4 regions of the Streptomyces sp. NPDC110618 genome follow, and region 1 is predicted to be linked to each of the others. Evidence: predicted binding sites of a transcription regulator. Region 1 holds the regulator's gene; each other region holds the start of a gene.

Region 1 (4,901 bases):
GCTCCACCGCGGTCACCGCCCGGCGCGCCGACCTGACGCCGCCGCCGGCGGTGACGGGCGTGGAGGTCACCCCGACCGAGTACGGCTTCCACGTCACCTGGGACCCGAACCCGGCCCCGGACCTGGCGAACTACGTGGTCCGCCGGGGCGAACTCCAGGGCGACGAGGAGCAGCAGATCTGCTCCCTCTACCCCGGCTATTACGTCGGCCCGGACACCACCTCGTACCGCTACGAGACCGTCCCGGACGGCGAGGTGTCCTGCTTCATCGTCGACGCCGTCGACGACGACGGGAACTCCTCCTTCAAGTGGACCGGCGAGGCCCAGATCGTCGTGGCGACGGAACTGGACCTGACGCAGGAGTAGAACGGCCCGGGGCCGGGTCCGCGCGGACCCGGCCCCGGCTGTCACCACAGCGACAGATACGGCGACATCGCCGGATACCAGGCGAGCGCCGGCCACGGCAGCGCGCACACCCGCACCGCCGTCAGCGACCACCCGACGCGCCGGGGCCACACCTGCTCCCGCGACACCAGCGCGAGCGTCAGCACGAGTGACACGGCGAGCCCGATGCTCGCCGCCTCCATGTACGGCACATCCGCGAGGAACACATACGGGTCGTCCCGCCAGGTCCACAACGTCCTCGCCACGAGCAGGGTGGCCACCGCCTCCGCGGCGACGATCCACACCCTGGGTCCGGGGCGCGCGAGTATCACTCGGACTCCTTCTGCAGAGCCCGTGCAAGGGCTGGGAGGGCTGCGAAAAGGGGCCGCCGGTCCGAAGACCCGCGGCCCCTTGCGCGTACCGTACGCGCGTCAGTCGTTCTGCTGGCGCTTGGGGCGCCACACCACCAACGCGCTGGTCTGCTGCACTTCCTGGTACGGCACCAGGTCGCGGCGGTACGAGGCGTGCACCGCCGCCTCGCGCTGCTGCATCGCCGCCGCGGCCCCGTCGAGTGCCGACTGGAGTTCGGCGACCCGGGCCTGCAGCGCGGCGACCTGGTTCTGCAGTTCGATGATCCGCTTGATGCCGGCCAGGTTGATGCCCTCGTCCTGCGACAACTGCTGCACCGTGCGCAGCAGTTCGATGTCGCGGGCCGAGTAGCGGCGGCCCCGTCCGGCCGTGCGGTCCGGAGACACCAGGCCCAGCCGGTCGTACTGGCGCAGTGTCTGCGGGTGCAGGCCGGAGAGCTGGGCCGCCACCGAGATGACGTAGACCGGGGTGTCCTCGGTCAGTTCATACGGATTGCGTCGACGGCCGTCCATGTGGCATCAAGCTCCCTTCGCGGCCTGGAACAGCTCCGCCCGCGGGTCCTCGCCCGCGGTCGCCTCGCGATACGCCTCCAGCGCGTCACGAGCCTTCCCCGTCACGTCCTTCGGGACACGCACCTCCACGGTGACCAGCAGGTCCCCGCGCGTGCCGTCCTTGCGGACCGCGCCCTTGCCGCGGGCGCGCATGGTGCGGCCGTTGGGCGTGCCCGGGGGCAGCTTCAGGGTGACCGGCGGTCCGCCCAGGGTGGGCACCCTGACCTCGCCGCCGAGCGCCGCCTCGGGATACGTCACCGGCACCGTCACGGTCAGGTTGTCGCCCTTGCGGCCGAAGACCGGGTGGGAGTCGACATGCACCGTGACATACAGGTCACCGGCCGGGCCGCCCCGCTCGCCGGGCGCGCCCTTGCCGCGCAGCCGGATGCGCTGGCCGTCGTTGACCCCGGCCGGGATGCGCACCTGCATGGTCCGCGAGGACTTGGCCCGGCCGCTGCCCTTGCAGATCTCGCAGGGGTTCTCGGCGATCAGGCCACGGCCCTTGCAGTCCGGGCAGGGGTCGGTCAGCGAGAAGCCGCCGCCCGAGCCCCGGGCGACCTGTCCGGTGCCGACGCAGGTCGGGCAGACCCGCGGGTTGCCGTTCTTGTCGCCGGTGCCCGAACACGCCTTGCACGGAGACTGCGAGGACATCCTGAGGGGCACCGTGGCGCCCTCGATGGCCTCGGTGAAGGTGAGCGTGACCTCGGTGTCGATGTCCTGGCCGCGCCGGGGCTGCACCCGGGTGGTGCCGGACGAGCCCCGGTTGAACAGTCCCCCGAAGACGTCACCGAGCCCGCCGCCGAAACCGCCGGCGCCGGCGCCCCCGCCCGGCTGGGCACCCCCGAAGAGGTCGCTCAGGTCGAAGTTGAAGGAGCCGCCGCCCGCGCCCGGCCCCGGGCGGAAGCCGCCGTTGCCGAACAGGGCGCGGGCCTCGTCGTACTCCTTGCGCTTCTTGGGGTCGCCGAGGACGTCGTTCGCCTCGGAGATCTCCTTGAAGCGCTCCTCGGCCTTGGCGTTGCCCTTGTTGGCGTCCGGGTGGAACTCGCGCGCGAGCTTCCGGTACGCCTTCTTGATCTCGGCCTCGGTGGCGTCCTTGGGGACGCCGAGGACCTTGTAGTAGTCCTTCTCGATGAAGTCCTTGGTGCTCATCCCCGACGTCCCTCCTTCCTGCTGTGATCAGCCCTCTTCAGAGCCGTTGTCCTTCTCCTCGCCGGCCTCGGAAGGCTCCTCGGCCTTGACGTTCTGCGCGCCCGGCTGGGGCTCGGCGACGGCCACCCGCGCGGGCCGGATGGTGCGCTCGCCGATGCGATACCCCGGCTGGAGGATCGCGACGCAGGTCGTCTCGGTGACGTCCGGCGCGTAGGAGTGCATCAGCGCCTCGTGGATCGTCGGGTCGAAGGGCTCGCCCTCCTTGCCGAACTGCTGCAGACCCATCTTCGCCACGACGGTCTCCAGCGACTCCGCGACGGACTTGAATCCGCCGACGAGTTCGCCGTGCTCCCGCGCGCGGCCGATGTCGTCGAGCACGGGCAGGAGTTCGGTGAGGAGGTTCGCGATGGCGATCTCCCGCACCGTGATCCGGTCCCGCTCCACGCGGCGGCGGTAGTTCTGGTACTCGGCCTGCAGCCGCTGGAGGTCCGCGGTGCGCTCGTTGAGCGCGGTACGGACCTGGTCCAGCTGGGCGATCAGACCGGGGTCCGGTGTGCTGGCTGCTGCTGCGTCCCCGGCCGGGGCCGCCCCCTCAGGGGTGGCGGCCTTCGGCTCGGCGTCGTCGGGGGTCGCGCCGGAGGGGACGTCGGGCTTCTCCTCGAAGCCCGGGGTCTCCTCCGTCACGCGGCACCGTCCTTGCGCTCGTCGTCGACGATCTCGGCGTCGACCACATCGTCGTCAGCTGCCTTGGCGTCGGCCTCGGCACCGCCGCCGGCGGCCTGCGCGGCCTGGGCGTCGGCGTACATGGCCTGGCCGAGCTTCTGCGAGACCGCGGCGACCTTCTCGGTGGCGGTGCGGATCTCGGCGGTGTCCTCGCCCTTGAGCGCGGCCTTCAGCTCCTCGACGGCGCTCTCGACCTCGGTCTTGATCTCGCCGGGGACCTTGTCCTCGTTGTCCTTGAGGAACTTCTCGGTCTGGTAGACGAGCTGCTCGCCCTGGTTGCGGGTCTCGGCGGCCTCGCGGCGCTTGTGGTCCTCCTCCGCGTACTGCTCCGCCTCCTGGCGCATGCGGTCGACCTCGTCCTTCGGGAGCGAGGAACCGCCGGTGACGGTCATCTTCTGCTCCTTGCCGGTGCCGAGGTCCTTCGCCGTGACGTGCATGATGCCGTTGGCGTCGATGTCGAAGGAGACCTCGATCTGCGGGACGCCGCGCGGCGCCGGCGGCAGACCGGTCAGCTCGAACATACCGAGCTTCTTGTTGTACGCCGCGATCTCGCGCTCGCCCTGGTAGACCTGGATCTGCACGGACGGCTGGTTGTCCTCGGCCGTGGTGAAGATCTCGGACCGCTTGGTCGGGATCGTGGTGTTGCGCTCGATCAGCTTGGTCATGATGCCGCCCTTGGTCTCGATACCGAGGGACAGCGGGGTGACGTCGAGGAGCAGGACGTCCTTGACCTCACCCTTGAGGACACCGGCCTGGAGCGAGGCGCCGATGGCGACGACCTCGTCCGGGTTCACACCCTTGTTGGCCTCCTTGCCGCCGGTCAGCTCCTTGACGAGCTCGGCGACGGCGGGCATACGGGTGGAGCCACCGACGAGGACGACGTGGTCGATCTCGTTGATGGAGACACCGGCGTCCTTCATGACGTTGAAGAACGGGGTCTTGCAGCGCTCCAGCAGGTCCGCGGTCAGCTGCTGGAACTGGGCGCGGGTCAGCTTCTCGTCGAGGTGCAGGGGGCCCTCGGCGGAGGCGGTGATGTAGGGCAGGTTGATCGAGGTCTCGGTGGACGAGGACAGCTCGATCTTGGCCTTCTCGGCGGCCTCGCGGAGGCGCTGGAGGGCCATCTTGTCCTTGGACAGGTCCACGCCGTGACCGGACTGGAACTGCTTGACCAGGTAGTCGACGACGCGCTGGTCCCAGTCGTCACCACCGAGGTGGTTGTCACCGTTGGTGGCCTTCACCTCGACGACACCGTCGCCGATCTCCAGCAGGGACACGTCGAAGGTGCCGCCGCCGAGGTCGAAGACGAGGATCGTCTGGTCGTCCTTGTCGAGGCCGTAGGCGAGCGCGGCCGCGGTGGGCTCGTTGACGATACGAAGGACGTTCAGACCGGCGATCTCGCCGGCCTCCTTCGTCGCCTGGCGCTCGGAGTCGTTGAAGTAGGCGGGGACGGTGATGACCGCGTCGGTCACCTTCTCGCCCAGGTAGGCCTCGGCGTCGCGCTTCAGCTTCTGGAGGATGAACGCGGAGATCTGCTGCGGGTTGAAGGGCTTCCCGTCGAGCTCGATCTTCCAGTCCGTGCCCATGTGGCGCTTCACGGAACGGATGGTCCGGTCCACGTTGGTGACCGCCTGGCGCTTGGCCACCTCGCCGACGAGCACCTCACCGTTCTTGGCGAAGGCGACGACGGACGGCGTGGTCCTGGCGCCCTCGGCGTTGGTGATGACGG
Region 2 (4,901 bases), on a different contig from region 1:
GACCTCCTGCAGCGCGCCGACGACTTCCCGCCCGGGGCGCCCATCCTGGTCATCACCGACGGCTGGTGCGACACCCTCCGGGTGCGGCGCGAGCACGCCTACCTCATTCCGCGGGGCGCCCGGCTGCCGTTCAGCGCGCAGGGGCCGGTCTTCCGGGTGAGCTGAGCCGGAATGTGATCGGATGGGGCCACGGACCCCGAACACGGGACCTCACTGAAGGGATTCATCGTGGCAACCACGCGCTCCGCACACACCGTGTGGGAAGGCAACCTGTTCCAGGGCAACGGCGTCGTCACCTTCGACTCCTCCGGCGCCATCGCCGCGCAGCCGGTGTCGTGGCCCTCGCGCGCCGAGGCCGCCAACGGCAAGACCAGCCCGGAGGAGCTGATCGCGGCCGCGCACTCCAGCTGCTACTGCATGGCCTTCTCCAACGGCCTGGACAAGGCCGGCACGCCGCCCACCAAGCTGGTCACCTCCGCCGACGTGACCTTCCAGCCGGGCGAGGGCATCACCGGTATCCACCTCACCGTCGAGGGCACGGTGCCCGGCATCAGCGAGGCCGACTTCCAGGCCGCCGCCGAGGACGCCAAGGCCAACTGCCCCGTCAGCCAGGCTCTCAAGGCCGTTCCGATCACCCTGACGGCGAAGCTCGCCTGAGCATCAGCGATCATGGTCGCGCAGGCCGCCCTGTCCGGGCTGCCTGCGCGCTGTCCGTTCGGCGTATGACACGGACGCCGACCAGGGGGAAGGGGCACGATGGCGACGGGAACAGCGGGCGGCGGGACGGCACTTGACGCGGGAACCCGGGAAGTCACCCGGATACTGCTGCTGTTCAGCCTGGGGTGCCGGATCCATCCACCGGACTCGCCCCAAAGGCTCGTCGACCGGCTCCACTTCGGGCGCTTCAGGCCCCATCTGGAGTCCGGCGGGGCGGTGTTGCCGGTACCGGTCCTGGCCGAGCGGCTGGCCCCGGACGACCTGGGTCTGCCCGGCGGCGACCACGGCCTGCCCCTCGCCGGCGCCGACCTCCTCGTCGTCACCACCCCGCGCGGGGACGCCACCCTGCTCCTGGACTGCGAGTTCACGGGGGAGACCGACGGCGGCGCCGTCGCCTCCTGGCTCGCCACCACCTGCTTCGACCGGACCGACTTAACCTGGGGGGACCAGCCGCTCCTGGACGCCCTGCGCGCCCGCCTCGGGCTGCCGCAGCCGCTCACCTTCGGCCTCAACGTGCACCAGCTCGTCTTCCCCGGCGGCCGACTGCGCGAGGAACTCCTCGCCCACACCGACCAGTCCCACCGCTCCGCCCTGCTCAACGGCATCGTCTACCGCGGCATGATGCCCGCCGAGGGCGCCGACCGGCTCACCGTGAGCATCCCGCCCAACCTCAGGAACCACGGCGTCACCCTCTCCGCCCACGGCCGCGGCGTCTCCGTACAGGCGGGCTGGGCCCCGCACGTGGAGAACGGCCTTGCCGTGGTCGCGCTCGGCATGATCTCCGCGCTGGCCGTCCTGCAGCGCACCCGGCTCGCCGCGTTCGCGATGATGAAGGAGAACGAACAGGCGCTCACCGACTCGCCCTCCGAGGTCCGCGCCCTGATCTCCCGGCTCTCCGACGGCGTCAACGAACTCCAGCTGGACCTCGCCTTCGGCGTCGAGGCCTACGTGGACAGCCTGCTGATCCCGGAAATGCTCACGGAGAGCTTCCAGTCGTCGCTGCGCGACGCCCTCGGTATCCGCGACAGCCTCGACAACTCCGCCCGCATGGTCGAGCGGCTCACCTCCGTCATCAACGCCCGCTCCGCCGCCCTGGACGCCGCCCTCGCCGAACGCGACGAGCGGCAGAACCGCGTCATCTCCGTGCTGGTCGCCGCGGCCACTCTGATCGCCCTGCCGCCGACCCTGCTGCTCGCCTTCTTCGGCGTCAACGCCACCGATGTCGACGACAGCCACTCCATCCTCGACCTCGGCCGCTATGGCACCGCGTACGCTCTGGCCTGGCTGCCGTTCATGATCCTCGCCGTGATCGGCTACCTGTCGCTGCGCAGGGCGGGCCGGGGGCCGCGCAGCCTGCTGCCCCGCTCCGGCGACCCGACCGCGCCGGTGCCCGCGCCTCGTACCTCGTCCGGGAGTTGACCGACCATGCCGCGACAGCCCGCCGTCTCCGCCCACCGGGGCGGCTCCGAACGCGCCGGTGCCGCCACCTGGGAGGCCTACGAGGACGCGCTGCTCAGCGGCGCGGAGTACGTCGAGTTCGACATCCGGCGCACCGCCGACGGCGTCCTCGTCGTCTACCACGACGCCCGCGTCGACCACACCGGGCCGCTGCTGTCGGCGATCGGCCACGCCGAGTTGAGCGAGCGCGCCGGGTACCCGGTGCCGGTGGTCGACGACGTCATGGCACTGATCGCCGGGAAGCTGATCGGCCACCTGGACCTGAAGGAGACCGGCTACGAGCGCGAGGTGATCGACCGGGCGAACGCCCTGCTCGGCCCGGACGCCTTCGTCGCCACCACTCTGGAGGACCGTTCCGTCGCCGCGATCACCCAGGCCTTCCCGGGCGCCCGAACCGCCCTGTCGCTGGGCCGCGACCGGGACGAGATCGGCTGGCTGCGGCTGCCCGGCACCCGGATCAGCGAGCTCTGGCCGATGCGCCGGGTGCGCGCCTGCGGCGCGGCCGGGGTCGCCGTCCACCAGCGGCTCGCCCGCGCGAACGTGCTGCGGGAGGCCACCCGGCACGGCCTGTTCACCATGGTCTGGACCGTCAACGACGACGCCTCCATGCGGGCCTTCCTGAACCATCCGCGGGTGGACGTGCTGATCACGGACCGTCCGCGGCGCGCGGTGGCCCTGCGCGACGAGCCCCGCGAGCCGGAGCGCGTCACCGGCTGAGCGCCCCGCCCGCGCCCCGCACGGTCCCGAGGCACCATTGACAACAGCCCACTCAAGTTTTGTGCTGGAGTTCGGGACGTGCCTGGCGGAAGGGGACTGCGATGGGACGTGCGGTCGGTATCGATCTGGGAACCACCAACTCCGTGGTGGCCGTGCTGGAGGGCGGCGAACCCACCGTTGTCGCCAACGCGGAAGGGGCCAGGACCACCCCCTCGGTCGTGGCCTTCGCCAAGAACGGCGAGGTCCTCGTCGGCGAGGTGGCCAAACGGCAGGCGGTGACCAACATCGAGCGCACCGCCCGCTCGGTCAAGCGGCACATGGGCGACAGCGGCTGGCGCTTCCCGCAGGAGGGCTCCGTCGACGGCACCCGCTACCGGGCCCAGGAGCTGTCCGCGCGGGTGCTGCAGAAGCTGAAGCGGGACGCCGAGTCCTACCTCGGCGAGGACGTCACCGACGCCGTGATCACCGTCCCCGCCTACTTCGACGACACCCAGCGGCAGGCCACCAAGGAGGCCGGGGAGATCGCGGGCCTGAAGGTGCTGCGGATCATCAACGAGCCCACCGCCGCCGCCCTCGCCTACGGCCTGGACCGGGGCGAGGAGCAGACCGTCCTGGTCTTCGACCTCGGCGGCGGCACCTTCGACGTCTCCCTGCTGGAGATCGGTGACGGGGTCATCGAGGTGAAGGCCACCAACGGCGACACCCACCTCGGCGGCGACGACTGGGACCAGCGGCTCGTCGAGCACCTGGTGAAGAAGTTCAAGGGCCAGTACGGCATCGACCTCGGCAACGACAAGATGGCGCTGCAGCGGCTGCGCGAGGGCGCCGAGAAGGCCAAGATCGAGCTGTCCAGCTCCTCCGAGACCACCATCAACCTGCCCTACATCACCGCCTCCACAGAGGGGCCGCTGCACCTGGACGAGAGGCTGACCCGCGCCCAGTTCCAGGAGCTGACCGCCGACCTCCTCGACCGCTGCAAGACCCCCTTCCACCAGGCGGTCAAGGACGCCGGCATCAAGCTCTCCGCGGTCGACCACGTCATCCTCGTCGGCGGCTCCACCCGCATGCCGGCCGTCACCGACCTGGTCAAGGAGCTGACCGGCAAGGACCCGCACAAGGGCGTCAACCCTGACGAGGTGGTCGCCGTCGGCGCCGCCCTCCAGGCGGGTGTGATCCGCGGCGACGTCAAGGACGTGCTGCTCCTCGACGTCACCCCGCTGTCCCTCGGCATCGAGACCAAGGGCGGCATCATGACCAAGCTGATCGAGCGCAACACCACGATCCCGACCCGGCGTTCGGAGATCTTCACCACCGCCACCGACAACCAGCCCTCCGTCGGCATCCAGGTCTACCAGGGCGAACGCGAGATCGCCGCCTACAACAAGAAGCTCGGCGTCTTCGACCTGACCGGGCTGCCGCCCGCGCCGCGCGGGGTGCCGCAGATCGAGGTCGCCTTCGACATCGACGCCAACGGGATCATGCACGTCTCCGCCAAGGACCTCGGCACGGGCAAGGAACAGAAGATGACCGTCACCGGCGGCTCGGCCCTGCCCAAGGAGGACATCGACCGCATGATGCGGGAGGCCGAGCAGTACGCGGAGGAGGACCGCAGGCGCCGCGAGGCCGCCGAGACCCGCAACCAGGCCGAACAGCTCGTCTACCAGACCGAGAAGTTCCTGCGCGAGAACCCCGAGAACGAGGCCAAGGTGCCCTCCGAGACCCGCTCCGAGGTGGAGTCCGCGATCACCGAGCTGAAGGGCCTCCTCGAACGGGAGGCGGGCACCGCCGAGTTGCGCGCCGGGATCGAGAAACTCGCCGCCGTCAGCCAGAAGATGGGCCAGGCGATCTACGCGCAGGCGCAGACCCCGTCCGGGTCCACCGGCCCGCAGGACGACACGCCCGCCGACGAGGAGGGCGTCGTCGACGCGGAGATCGTCGACGACGACAAGGACGCCAAAGGCGGCGCCGCCTGACGGCTCGGGGCAGGCGGGAGTTTGAAGACAGGACCT
Region 3 (4,901 bases), on a different contig from region 1:
GCGACCGTCGTCGATTCCCTCTTCGCGCACGTCAGCCCCTGCCTCGGTTTCCCTGTACTGAAAGTTTCCGTCACATGCCGTCATCGCCGCAGCTCCGTCAGTATTTCTCAGGCGTAGACCAACGGCAGCCTCCGGGGCCTCTTCCACCGGTCGGCGCACGTCCGTAGCGTCTTCAACAGGCCCCGACTGGCATGCTCACGCCAGCATTGTCGGGCGGTGGGCCAACAGCGGGCCAACGGCGACCCGCCACCCCCGTCCCGGGCCGGTACCCCCCCACTCCCCAGGTCTCCCCACCGTGCGTCACCGATCCTTCGGAGGCACGCTATGCCCGTGCACAGACCCGGACCGTTCCGACTCGTCCTGACCGGACTCCTGCTGACCGCGCTCTCGCTGACCCTCGCCGCCACCCCCACTCCCCCGGCCTCCGCCGCCGAAACCACCCCCGCCCGCGGCTCCGCGTACATGGGGATGGGCGTCGCGTCCCACGACGGCGTCCACGGACTGCCCCGGGACACCCGCGTCACCCAAACGGAGGGCGTCGACGTCTCCTCCCACCAGGGCAACGTGGCCTGGTCCACGCTCTGGAGCAGCGGCGTGCGATGGGCCTACGTGAAGGCCACCGAGGGCACCTACTACACCAACCCCTACTTCGCGCAGCAGTACAACGGCTCCTACACCACCGGCATGATCCGCGGCGCCTACCACTTCGCCACCCCCGACACCGCCTCCGGCGCCGCCCAGGCCGACTACTTCGTCGACCACGGCGGCGGCTGGTCCCGTGACGGACGGACCCTGCCCGGCGCCCTGGACATCGAGTGGAACCCGTACGGCGCCGCCTGCTACGGCAAGTCGCAGAGCGCCATGGTCACCTGGATCCGTGACTTCCTGAACCGGTACAAGGCCCGCACCGGCCGGGACGCCGTCATCTACACCGCCACCAGCTGGTGGACCCAGTGCACGGGCGACTACTCCGGCTTCGGCGCCGTCAACCCGCTGTGGATCGCGCGGTACGCCGCCACCGTGGGGACGCTCCCCGCGGGCTGGGCGTACTACACGATGTGGCAGTACACCTCGACCGGCCCGACCGTCGGCGACCACGACCGGTTCAACGGCGCCCTGGACCGGGTGCAAGCCCTCGCCTACGGCTGACGGCACGACGGAGGCCCGGGCCTCCCTCACGAAACCCGGGCCTGCGCCCTCTTCCGGCAGCGTCCGTCACGCCGCCACCGGAACCTCCGGCTGTGCCCCCTGCGTGGCCGGGGACAGCGCCAGCTCCAGGACCTGGCGCACATCGGTCACGGTGTGCACGTCGAGCTTGTCCAGCACCTCGGCGGGGACGTCGTCGAGGTCGGGCTCGTTGCGCTTGGGGATGATCACCGTAGTGACCCCGGCGCGGTGGGCGGCCAGCAGCTTCTGCTTCACGCCGCCGATCGGCAGCACCCGGCCGGTCAGGGAGACCTCACCGGTCATCGCCACGTCGGTGCGGACCAGCCGGCCCGACAGCAGCGAGGCGAGCGCCGTCGTCATCGTGATGCCCGCGCTCGGGCCGTCCTTGGGGACCGCCCCCGCCGGGAAGTGGATGTGCACGCCCCGGTCCTTCAGGTCGCCGACCGGCAGTTCCAGTTCGGCGCCGTGGCTGCGCAGGAAGCTCAGCGCGATCTGGGCGCTCTCCTTCATCACGTCACCGAGCTGCCCGGTCAGCGTCAGACCCGCCGCGCCCGTCTCCGGGTCGGCCAGGGACGCCTCCACGAACAGCACGTCGCCGCCGGCTCCGGTCACCGCGAGTCCGGTGGCCACGCCCGGCACCGCCGTACGCCGCTCGGCCGGGTCCTGCGCCGACTCGGGCACGTGGTGCGGGCGCCCGATCAGACCGCGCAGGTCGTCCCCGGTCACCGTGAACGGCAGCTCCCGGTCGCCCAGTTCGTGCTGGGCGGCGACCTTGCGCAGCAGCCGGGCGATGGAGCGCTCCAGGTTCCGTACGCCCGCCTCACGGGTGTACTCGCCGGCGAGCTTGCGCAGCGCGCCCTCGTCGAGGGCGACCTCGTCCCCGCTCAGGCCCGCCCGCTCCAGCTGGCGCGGCAGCAGGTGGTCCCGTGCGATGACGACCTTCTCGTCCTCGGTGTAGCCGTCCAGGCGGACCAGCTCCATCCGGTCGAGCAGGGCCTCCGGGATGGCCTCCAGCACATTGGCGGTGGCGAGGAAGACCACGTCGCTCAGGTCGAGCTCGACCTCCAGGTAGTGGTCGCGGAAGGTGTGGTTCTGCGCCGGGTCCAGGACCTCCAGCAGGGCCGCGGCCGGGTCGCCGCGGAAGTCGGAGCCGACCTTGTCGATCTCGTCGAGCAGGACGACCGGGTTCATCGAACCGGCCTCCTTGATCGCCCGTACGATCCGTCCGGGCAGCGCACCGACGTACGTACGGCGGTGGCCGCGGATCTCCGCCTCGTCCCGGACGCCGCCGAGGGCGACCCGGACGAACTTGCGGCCCATCGCGTGCGCCACGGACTCGCCCAGCGAGGTCTTGCCGACACCGGGCGGACCGACCAGGGCGAGCACGGCACCGCCGCGCCGCCCGCCGACGACACCGAGACCGCGCTCGCTGCGCCGCTTGCGCACCGCGAGGTACTCGGTGATCCGCTCCTTCACGTCCTCCAGCCCGGCGTGCTCGGCGTCCAGTACGGCCTTGGCGCCCTGGATGTCGTAGGAGTCCTCGGTCCGCTCGTTCCACGGCAGCTCCAGCACCGTGTCCAGCCAGGTGCGGATCCAGGAGCCCTCCGGGGACTGGTCGCTGGCCCGCTCCAGCTTGTCGACCTCCTTCAGGGCCGCCTCGCGGACCGTCTCCGGCAGGTCGGCGGCCTCGACGCGGGCGCGGTAGTCGTCGGACTCCTCGCCCTCCGTCTCGCCGTTCAGCTCGCGCAGCTCCTTGCGCACGGCCTCCAGCTGGCGGCGCAGCAGGAACTCGCGCTGCTGCTTGTCGACGCCCTCCTGGACGTCCTTGGCGATGGTCTCGGCGACGTCCTGCTCGGCGAGGTGGTCGCGCAGGTGCTGGGTGGCGAGCTTCAGCCGGGCCACCGGGTCGGCGGTCTCCAGCAGCTCCACCTTCTGCTCGGTGGTGAGGAAGGGCGAGTAGCCGGAGTTGTCGGCGAGCGCCGAGACGTCGTCGATGGCCTGGACCCGGTCCACGACCTGCCAGGCGCCGCGCTTGCGCAGCCATGAGGTGGCGAGCGCCTTGTACTCCTTCACGAGTTCCACGACATTCCCGGGCAGCGGATCCGGCGCGCGGTCGTCGACCACGGTGCCCTCGACCCACAGGGCGGCACCCGGCCCGGTCGTCCCGGCGCCGATCCTCACCCGCTCCCGGCCCCGGATCAGGGCGCCCGGGTCACCGTCGGCGAGCCGTCCGACCTGCTCCACGGTGCCCAGCACACCGGTACTCGCGTACGTGCCGTCGATGCGCGGCACCAGCAGCACACGGGGCTTGCCCTGCGCGTTGCGGGCGGCGGCCTGCGCGGCCTCCACGGCGGCGCGCACATCCCCGTCGTTCAAGTCCAGCGGGACCACCATCCCGGGCAGCACGACCTCGTCGTCGAGGGGCAACACGGGCAGGGTGAGCGGGATGGACGTCGAAGCCATGATCTCCCCTTCGGCAGTCAAGTTGAGTTATGTCGACTCAATGCATGACGGCCGCGGATTGTTCCCGAGCCTTTGTTCGCTGTGAGCGATCACGCCGACGGGCCGGTGACCTGCCAGAACAGGGCCGGTCCCCGCCCCATTCCCGCTACAGATGAACCCGCCTCACTCCCGCTACAGACAAAGGGGGTGCCGACCCGCCGCCACCCGGTCGTACACCGCCCGGATCCGCGGCCGCCGTACAGCCGGGTGCCGGGCCAGAGCACTCAGGAAGATCCGCCGGTCCGGTTCGAAGAAGTACCCGGGGAGCGGGGGCAGGGGGTAGTCGTCGCGGAGGACCCCGGGCGGGAGCGTCCCCGAAGCCGGGAGGGGCGAGGTCTCCGGGGGCTCGGTCAGGTGGGCCCAGACCTCGGCGGACAACGGGGCCACGGGGACCTCCGCCTCGGGCCGCCACGGCTCACCCGTCACCGGGTCCCGGGGGACCAGGACGATGTCGTCACCGGCGACGGGAACGCCCGGACCCGCCAGGCCCACCGACTTCCGCACCGGCCCCGGCAGCACCCGCTCGGCCCCGCGCGCGAACGTCTCCGCGAGCAGGCCGCCCGCCGGGAAGGTCACGGGATCACCCTCCGCGGCCACCACCAGGTGCGCCAACGCCACCGCGACCGCCGCCACCCAGCGCCCGTCCCAGCCTCCGCACGGTTCGATCGGCGGACGGGCCCGCACCTCGGGCGCGGGATCGGACCCGTCGTCCAGCGGGACACGGCGTACCGCGTCGGGCTCCAGCCACACCGCCTGCCACAGCCCGCAGTCGTCCACCCGCGTGCCCACCGCCGACCCGCACCGCCCACAGGCCAGGTTGGGCCCGTCCCTGCCGTCCAGGCCCATGCAGTACCCGTCGCAACGCTCCGGGATCACCACCGTGCCGCGCGAGTCACCGGGCGCGACGGCGATGCGGCCCGCCGCGCCGAAGGACACCGAGTACTCCGGCGCGTACACGCCACGGGCGACGGCCTCGGCCTCCCCGACCTCCTCCCAGCGCCGGTACGGCGGGCCCGAGGGCAGCGGGTCGACGGCGTAGAGGCCCTGTTCCATCAGCGGCGGCAGCAGCTCGTGCCAGGACGAGTGATGGGCGTGCACGGGTAACGCGACCCGGGACACCGCGGCCGTCAGCGGCGCATCACACCGGGCGCACCCGAAAACATCCACGAACCCTCCCCTGTACCGGGGGGATTCTCCACATGCCGGTCCACGCCTCCCAGCGATTTTCACGC
Region 4 (4,901 bases), on a different contig from region 1:
GCCTCGCCCGCCGGGACCCGGCCCTCGCGCAGCGCACGGCTGTACAGGGCCACCCCCGCGGCGCAGATGTCCTCGTCCGTGGCGTGCCGGTGCTGCACGGTCACAGGTGGCTGTCCTGTCCAGGCACGGTGCGGTCCTGGTCGAGGATGCCCGACTGGGCTATGAGATAGCCGAGCTGGGCGCGGCTGCCGCTGCCGAGGGCGGTGGCGAGCTTGGCTATGTGGGCGCGGCAGGTGCGTACGTTCATCCCCAGGCGGCGGGCGATGGCCTCGTCGACGTGGCCCTCGACGAGCAGCTTGGCGATGGAGTGCTGGATCTCGGTGATGCCGTCGGTGTCGGTCTCGTACGGGGCGCCGGTGCTCAGCGGGACGGCGCGGCCCCACATGAACTCGAAGACCTTGATGAGGTAGCGGACGAGTCCGGGGTGGCGCAGTTCGAGGGCGACCTCGCCGTCGGAGCGGGTGGGGATGAAGGCGACGGTCTCGTCGCAGATGATCAGCCGCTCGACGAGTTCGTCGATGGTGCGGTACTCCACCTTGCCGTCGGTGAACTGGGAGACGTACGCGAGGGTCTCGGGGCTGTAGCGGGCGGGGTGCTGGTAGAGGGTGCGGATGCGGCAGCCGCGCTCGATCAGCGGGCGGTCGCGCTCCAGGGCCTGGTTCAGGGTGTGCTCGGGGCGGCGGCGCATCGGCTGGACCGTGAGCATCTCGGTGGTGCACTGGGCGGTGGCCAAGTCGAGGGCGGCGTTGATCCGCTCGATGCCCTCCAGCACGGTGATGGAGTGGGTGGTGGCCGGTGCCTGTGCGCTGAGCGTCATAAACGGCTCGAATGCTTCGGCGAGTTCGATGGACAGCCGGCGCTGTGCGCTGATCTCGCGCTCGATCGGGTTCATCCGCTGCGCCAGCGCGACCGACGGGGGGACCGGTCGCAGCCAGTTCGCGTCATCGGGGTCGGGATGAAGGAGGGCGAACTCCATCAGACAGGGCGCGGGTTCGACGTCCGCGCGGGTGATCCGTCCCGTCCGGAGTGCGTTGCCGTAGAGACGACGGCCTTCGTCGCAAAGCTCCGTCAGCGCGTGAGGATGTGTCCCCTTAGTCTCATTCGTGGCCAATTCTCCACCCCCCAGGGTCCTGAACGTGCAGGAACATGATGCACCGATCGTGTGGCCATGACGTGCCGGAATGGGCCATCGTCTTAATCGACGGGGGAGAGGTGACCTTCAGATGAGGACGAAGCCGACTATGCATAAGAAGATGCTTCGCTCGGCGCTTGCCGCCGCCTTCTCCGCCGTTGTGGCTGTTGGAGTGCTGGGTGGCCTGGCCGGGGCGAAGGGCGATGCCCGGGCGGACAGCAGCTGGCGTACCGCGACAGTGACCGTCGCCGGGGACAGTAGCTGGGTCGTCGCGGCCTCCGAGGCGCCGGGTGACAGCTCGTGGAGCTCCTCCAAGGTGCCCGGCGACAGCTCCTGGAGCACGGACGACAGCAGCTGGAGTGCTCCGGCATGACCACCCCACCCGACGACCGAACCTTCCGTCGCGAAATGGCCACCGCCTACCGCTCCGGATGGCACTTCATCGATCTTGTCACCGCGATCCCCCACCCCGGTGACTCGTTGATGGTGACCGTCTTCGGAGAACCGGTCGTCGTCACCCGGGACGAGGACGAGGACGTGCGGGCCTACCGGTGCCTGCGCCGGCCCCGGGGCGCGCCGCAGCCCGTGCGATGCGCCATCCGCTACGGAATGATCTTTGTGAACCTGGACCAGCGGGACCACCAGCAAGTGGTGGACCCGGGGGTCCCGGCACCCCGGACCATCTCAGCCACCCCCCGCAGTGCCTGACGCGATTCCCCCGTCGTAAAAGATCGCTCAGGTGCTTCCCCCCGCAGCGGCGTCACCGTGACCTGAACACGGTGACGCCGCTGTGTTTTGCGGGACATTTCCGGTTATCAACCAACATCCGCGGTGGCCGGAAGTCGACGGGCGGGCGGCTCAGCCGCGTCCCATGGCCCGCTCCAGCTCGATCTCGATCACCACGCGGTCCGGATTGGGGGCGGGCATGCGCTCGTAGCGCTCGGCGTAGCGCTGTACGGCGTCCGCGACCCGTTCCGGCTCGGTGCGCACCCGCGCCCGCCCCTCCAGCGTCGCCCACCGCCCGCCGTCCACCTGGCACACCGCGACCCGTGCCCCGTCCGGCCCGGCGGCCAGGACATGGGCCACCTTCCTGCTGTTCTTGTTCGTGATCACCCGGGCCAGCCGTGCCCCGGGGTCGTAGGTCACACCCACCGGCACCACATGGGGGCTGCCGTCCGGTCGCAGCGTCGTCAGCGTGCACAGGTGCCGTTCCCGCCAGAAGCTGAGGAACGGGGTGTCGGGCGCGCCCGGGTCCACGGAGTGAGTCATGGTGCCGGAACTTAGTCCGCGGAAGCCTCCCGGGACATACTTGAGTGGAATAGACTCAACTTTGTGTACGTTGGATGAGTCAGCGTGGACAGGGCTGTCGAACAGGAGGAGAGCGCACACGTGGACGCAGAGCTGACCAACAGGAGCCGGGAAGCGATCAACGCGGCCGGTAACCGGGCGCTGACCGAGGGGCACCCGGACCTCACGCCGGCCCATCTGCTGCTGGCTCTGCTCCAGGGCCAGGACAACGAGAACATCACCGACCTGCTCGCCGCCGTCGAGGCCGACCAGGCCGCCGTGCGTTCCGGCGCCGAGAAGGTGCTCGCCGGGCTGCCCAGCGTGACCGGGTCCACCGTCGCCCCGCCGCAGCCCAACCGGGAACTGCTCGCCGTGATCGCCGACGCGCAGGCCAGGGCCAAGGACCTCGGTGACGAGTACCTGTCCACCGAGCACCTGCTCATCGGTATCGCCGCCAAGGGCGGCCAGGCCGGGGACGTACTCTCCCGGCAGGGGGCCACCGCGGAGAAGCTGCTGGAGGCGTTCAGGAAGGCAAGGGGAGGACGCCGGGTGACCACCGCCGATCCGGAGGGCCAGTACAAGGCCCTGGAGAAGTTCGGTACCGATCTGACGGCCGCCGCGCGCGAGGGCCGGCTCGACCCGGTCATCGGCCGGGACCAGGAGATCCGCCGGGTCGTGCAGGTGCTGTCGCGCCGTACGAAGAACAACCCCGTGCTCATCGGCGAGCCCGGCGTCGGCAAGACGGCCGTCGTGGAGGGGCTCGCCCAGCGGATCGTGAAGGGGGACGTGCCCGAGTCGCTGAAGGACAAGCGGCTGGTCGCGCTGGACCTCGGCGCGATGGTCGCGGGCGCCAAGTACCGCGGTGAGTTCGAGGAGCGGCTGAAGACCGTGCTCGCGGAGATCAAGGACTCCGACGGGCAGATCATCACCTTCATCGACGAGCTGCACACCGTCGTCGGCGCCGGTGCGGGCGGCGACTCCGCCATGGACGCCGGGAACATGCTCAAGCCCATGCTCGCCCGCGGTGAGCTGCGCATGGTCGGCGCCACCACGCTCGACGAGTACCGCGAGCGGATCGAGAAGGACCCGGCGCTGGAGCGGCGCTTCCAGCAGGTGCTGGTCGCCGAGCCGACCGTCGAGGACACCATCGCGATCCTGCGCGGGCTCAAGGGCCGCTACGAGGCCCACCACAAGGTGCAGATCGCCGACAGCGCGCTGGTCGCCGCGGCCACCCTCTCCGACCGGTACATCACCTCCCGCTTCCTGCCCGACAAGGCCATCGACCTGGTCGACGAGGCTGCCTCCCGGCTCCGTATGGAGATCGACTCCTCGCCCGTGGAGATCGACGAACTCCAGCGCGCCGTCGACCGGTTGCGCATGGAGGAGCTGGCGCTGAGCAAGGAGACCGACCCGGCCTCCCAGGAGCGCCTGGAGCGGCTGCGCCGCGACCTCGCCGACAAGGAGGAGGAGCTGCGGGGGCTCACCGCACGCTGGGAGAAGGAGAAGCAGTCCCTCAACCGGGTCGGTGAACTCAAGGAGAAGCTCGACGAGTTGCGCGGCCAGGCCGAACGGGCCCAGCGCGACGGCGACTTCGACACCGCCTCCAAGCTGCTGTACGGCGAGATCCCCTCCCTGGAGCGGGACCTGGCCGCCGCCTCGCAGGCCGAGGAGGAGGCCGCCAAGGACACCATGGTCAAGGAGGAGGTCGGCGCCGACGACATCGCCGACACCGTGGCCGCCTGGACCGGCATCCCCGCCGGGCGCCTGATGGAGGGCGAGACGCAGAAGCTGCTGCGCATGGAGGAGGAACTGGGCAAGCGCCTGATCGGCCAGTCGGAGGCCGTGCAGGCCGTCTCCGACGCGGTACGGCGCACCCGCGCCGGCATCGCCGACCCGGACCGGCCCACCGGTTCCTTCCTCTTCCTCGGCCCGACCGGCGTCGGCAAGACCGAACTGGCCAAGGCGCTCGCCGACTTCCTCTTCGACGACGAGCGGGCCATGGTCCGCATCGACATGTCCGAGTACGGCGAGAAGCACAGCGTGGCCCGCCTGGTCGGCGCCCCGCCCGGCTACATCGGCTACGAGGAGGGCGGCCAGCTGACCGAGGCGGTACGCCGTCGCCCGTACTCCGTCGTCCTGCTGGACGAGGTGGAGAAGGCGCACCCGGAGGTCTTCGACATCCTGCTCCAGGTGCTGGACGACGGACGGCTCACCGACGGACAGGGTCGCACGGTCGACTTCCGCAACACCATCCTGGTGCTCACCTCCAACCTGGGCAGCCAGTTCCTGGTGGACCCGATCAGCAGCGAGGAGGAGAAGAAGGAGCAGGTGCTGGAGGTCGTCCGCGCGTCCTTCAAGCCGGAGTTCCTCAACCGCCTGGACGACCTGGTGGTCTTCTCCGCGCTCACCAAGGACGAGCTGTCCCGGATCGCCCGCCTGCAGATCGACCGCCTGGCCAAGCGGCTCGCCGAGCGCCGCCTCA

What was found. Region 1 encodes HspR, which represses chaperone genes until heat shock. Its sites were predicted from a motif close to TTGAGNNNNNNNNNCTCAA; they were not measured.
Region 2: a site for HspR is predicted at 2,930-2,948, ahead of dnaK (molecular chaperone DnaK). Genes of this name have one in related genera too.
Region 3: a site for HspR is predicted at 3,653-3,671, ahead of lon (endopeptidase La). Genes of this name have one in related genera too.
Region 4: a site for HspR is predicted at 2,442-2,460, ahead of clpB (ATP-dependent chaperone ClpB). Genes of this name have one in related genera too.

What each region holds. Positions count from the first base shown of each region.
Region 1 is NZ_JBVKBN010000045.1:2,528-7,428, forward strand. Features, by position in the region: gene ACZ7L7_RS37050 (fibronectin type III domain-containing protein) at 1-365, shown strand, start outside; gene ACZ7L7_RS37055 (hypothetical protein) at 407-715, opposite strand; gene ACZ7L7_RS37060 (heat shock protein transcriptional repressor HspR) at 815-1,264, opposite strand; gene dnaJ (molecular chaperone DnaJ) at 1,271-2,452, opposite strand; gene grpE (nucleotide exchange factor GrpE) at 2,480-3,136, opposite strand; gene dnaK (molecular chaperone DnaK) at 3,133-4,901, opposite strand, start outside.
Region 2 is NZ_JBVKBN010000001.1:306,274-311,174, forward strand. Features, by position in the region: gene ACZ7L7_RS01300 (vWA domain-containing protein) at 1-165, shown strand, start outside; gene ACZ7L7_RS01305 (OsmC family protein) at 229-657, shown strand; gene ACZ7L7_RS01310 (CorA family divalent cation transporter) at 757-2,136, shown strand; gene ACZ7L7_RS01315 (glycerophosphodiester phosphodiesterase family protein) at 2,143-2,892, shown strand; gene dnaK (molecular chaperone DnaK) at 2,994-4,865, shown strand; gene narI (respiratory nitrate reductase subunit gamma) at 4,900-4,901, opposite strand, start outside.
Region 3 is NZ_JBVKBN010000014.1:47,610-52,510, reverse strand. Features, by position in the region: gene ACZ7L7_RS23515 (MarR family winged helix-turn-helix transcriptional regulator) at 1-15, opposite strand, end outside; gene ACZ7L7_RS23510 (lysozyme) at 325-1,149, shown strand; gene lon (endopeptidase La) at 1,216-3,630, opposite strand; gene ACZ7L7_RS23500 (hypothetical protein) at 3,802-4,767, opposite strand.
Region 4 is NZ_JBVKBN010000027.1:3,154-8,054, forward strand. Features, by position in the region: gene ACZ7L7_RS32850 (helix-turn-helix transcriptional regulator) at 1-104, opposite strand, end outside; gene ACZ7L7_RS32855 (helix-turn-helix domain-containing protein) at 101-1,111, opposite strand; gene ACZ7L7_RS32860 (hypothetical protein) at 1,242-1,505, shown strand; gene ACZ7L7_RS32865 (Rieske (2Fe-2S) protein) at 1,502-1,840, shown strand; gene ACZ7L7_RS32870 (pyridoxamine 5'-phosphate oxidase family protein) at 1,991-2,401, opposite strand; gene clpB (ATP-dependent chaperone ClpB) at 2,522-4,901, shown strand, end outside.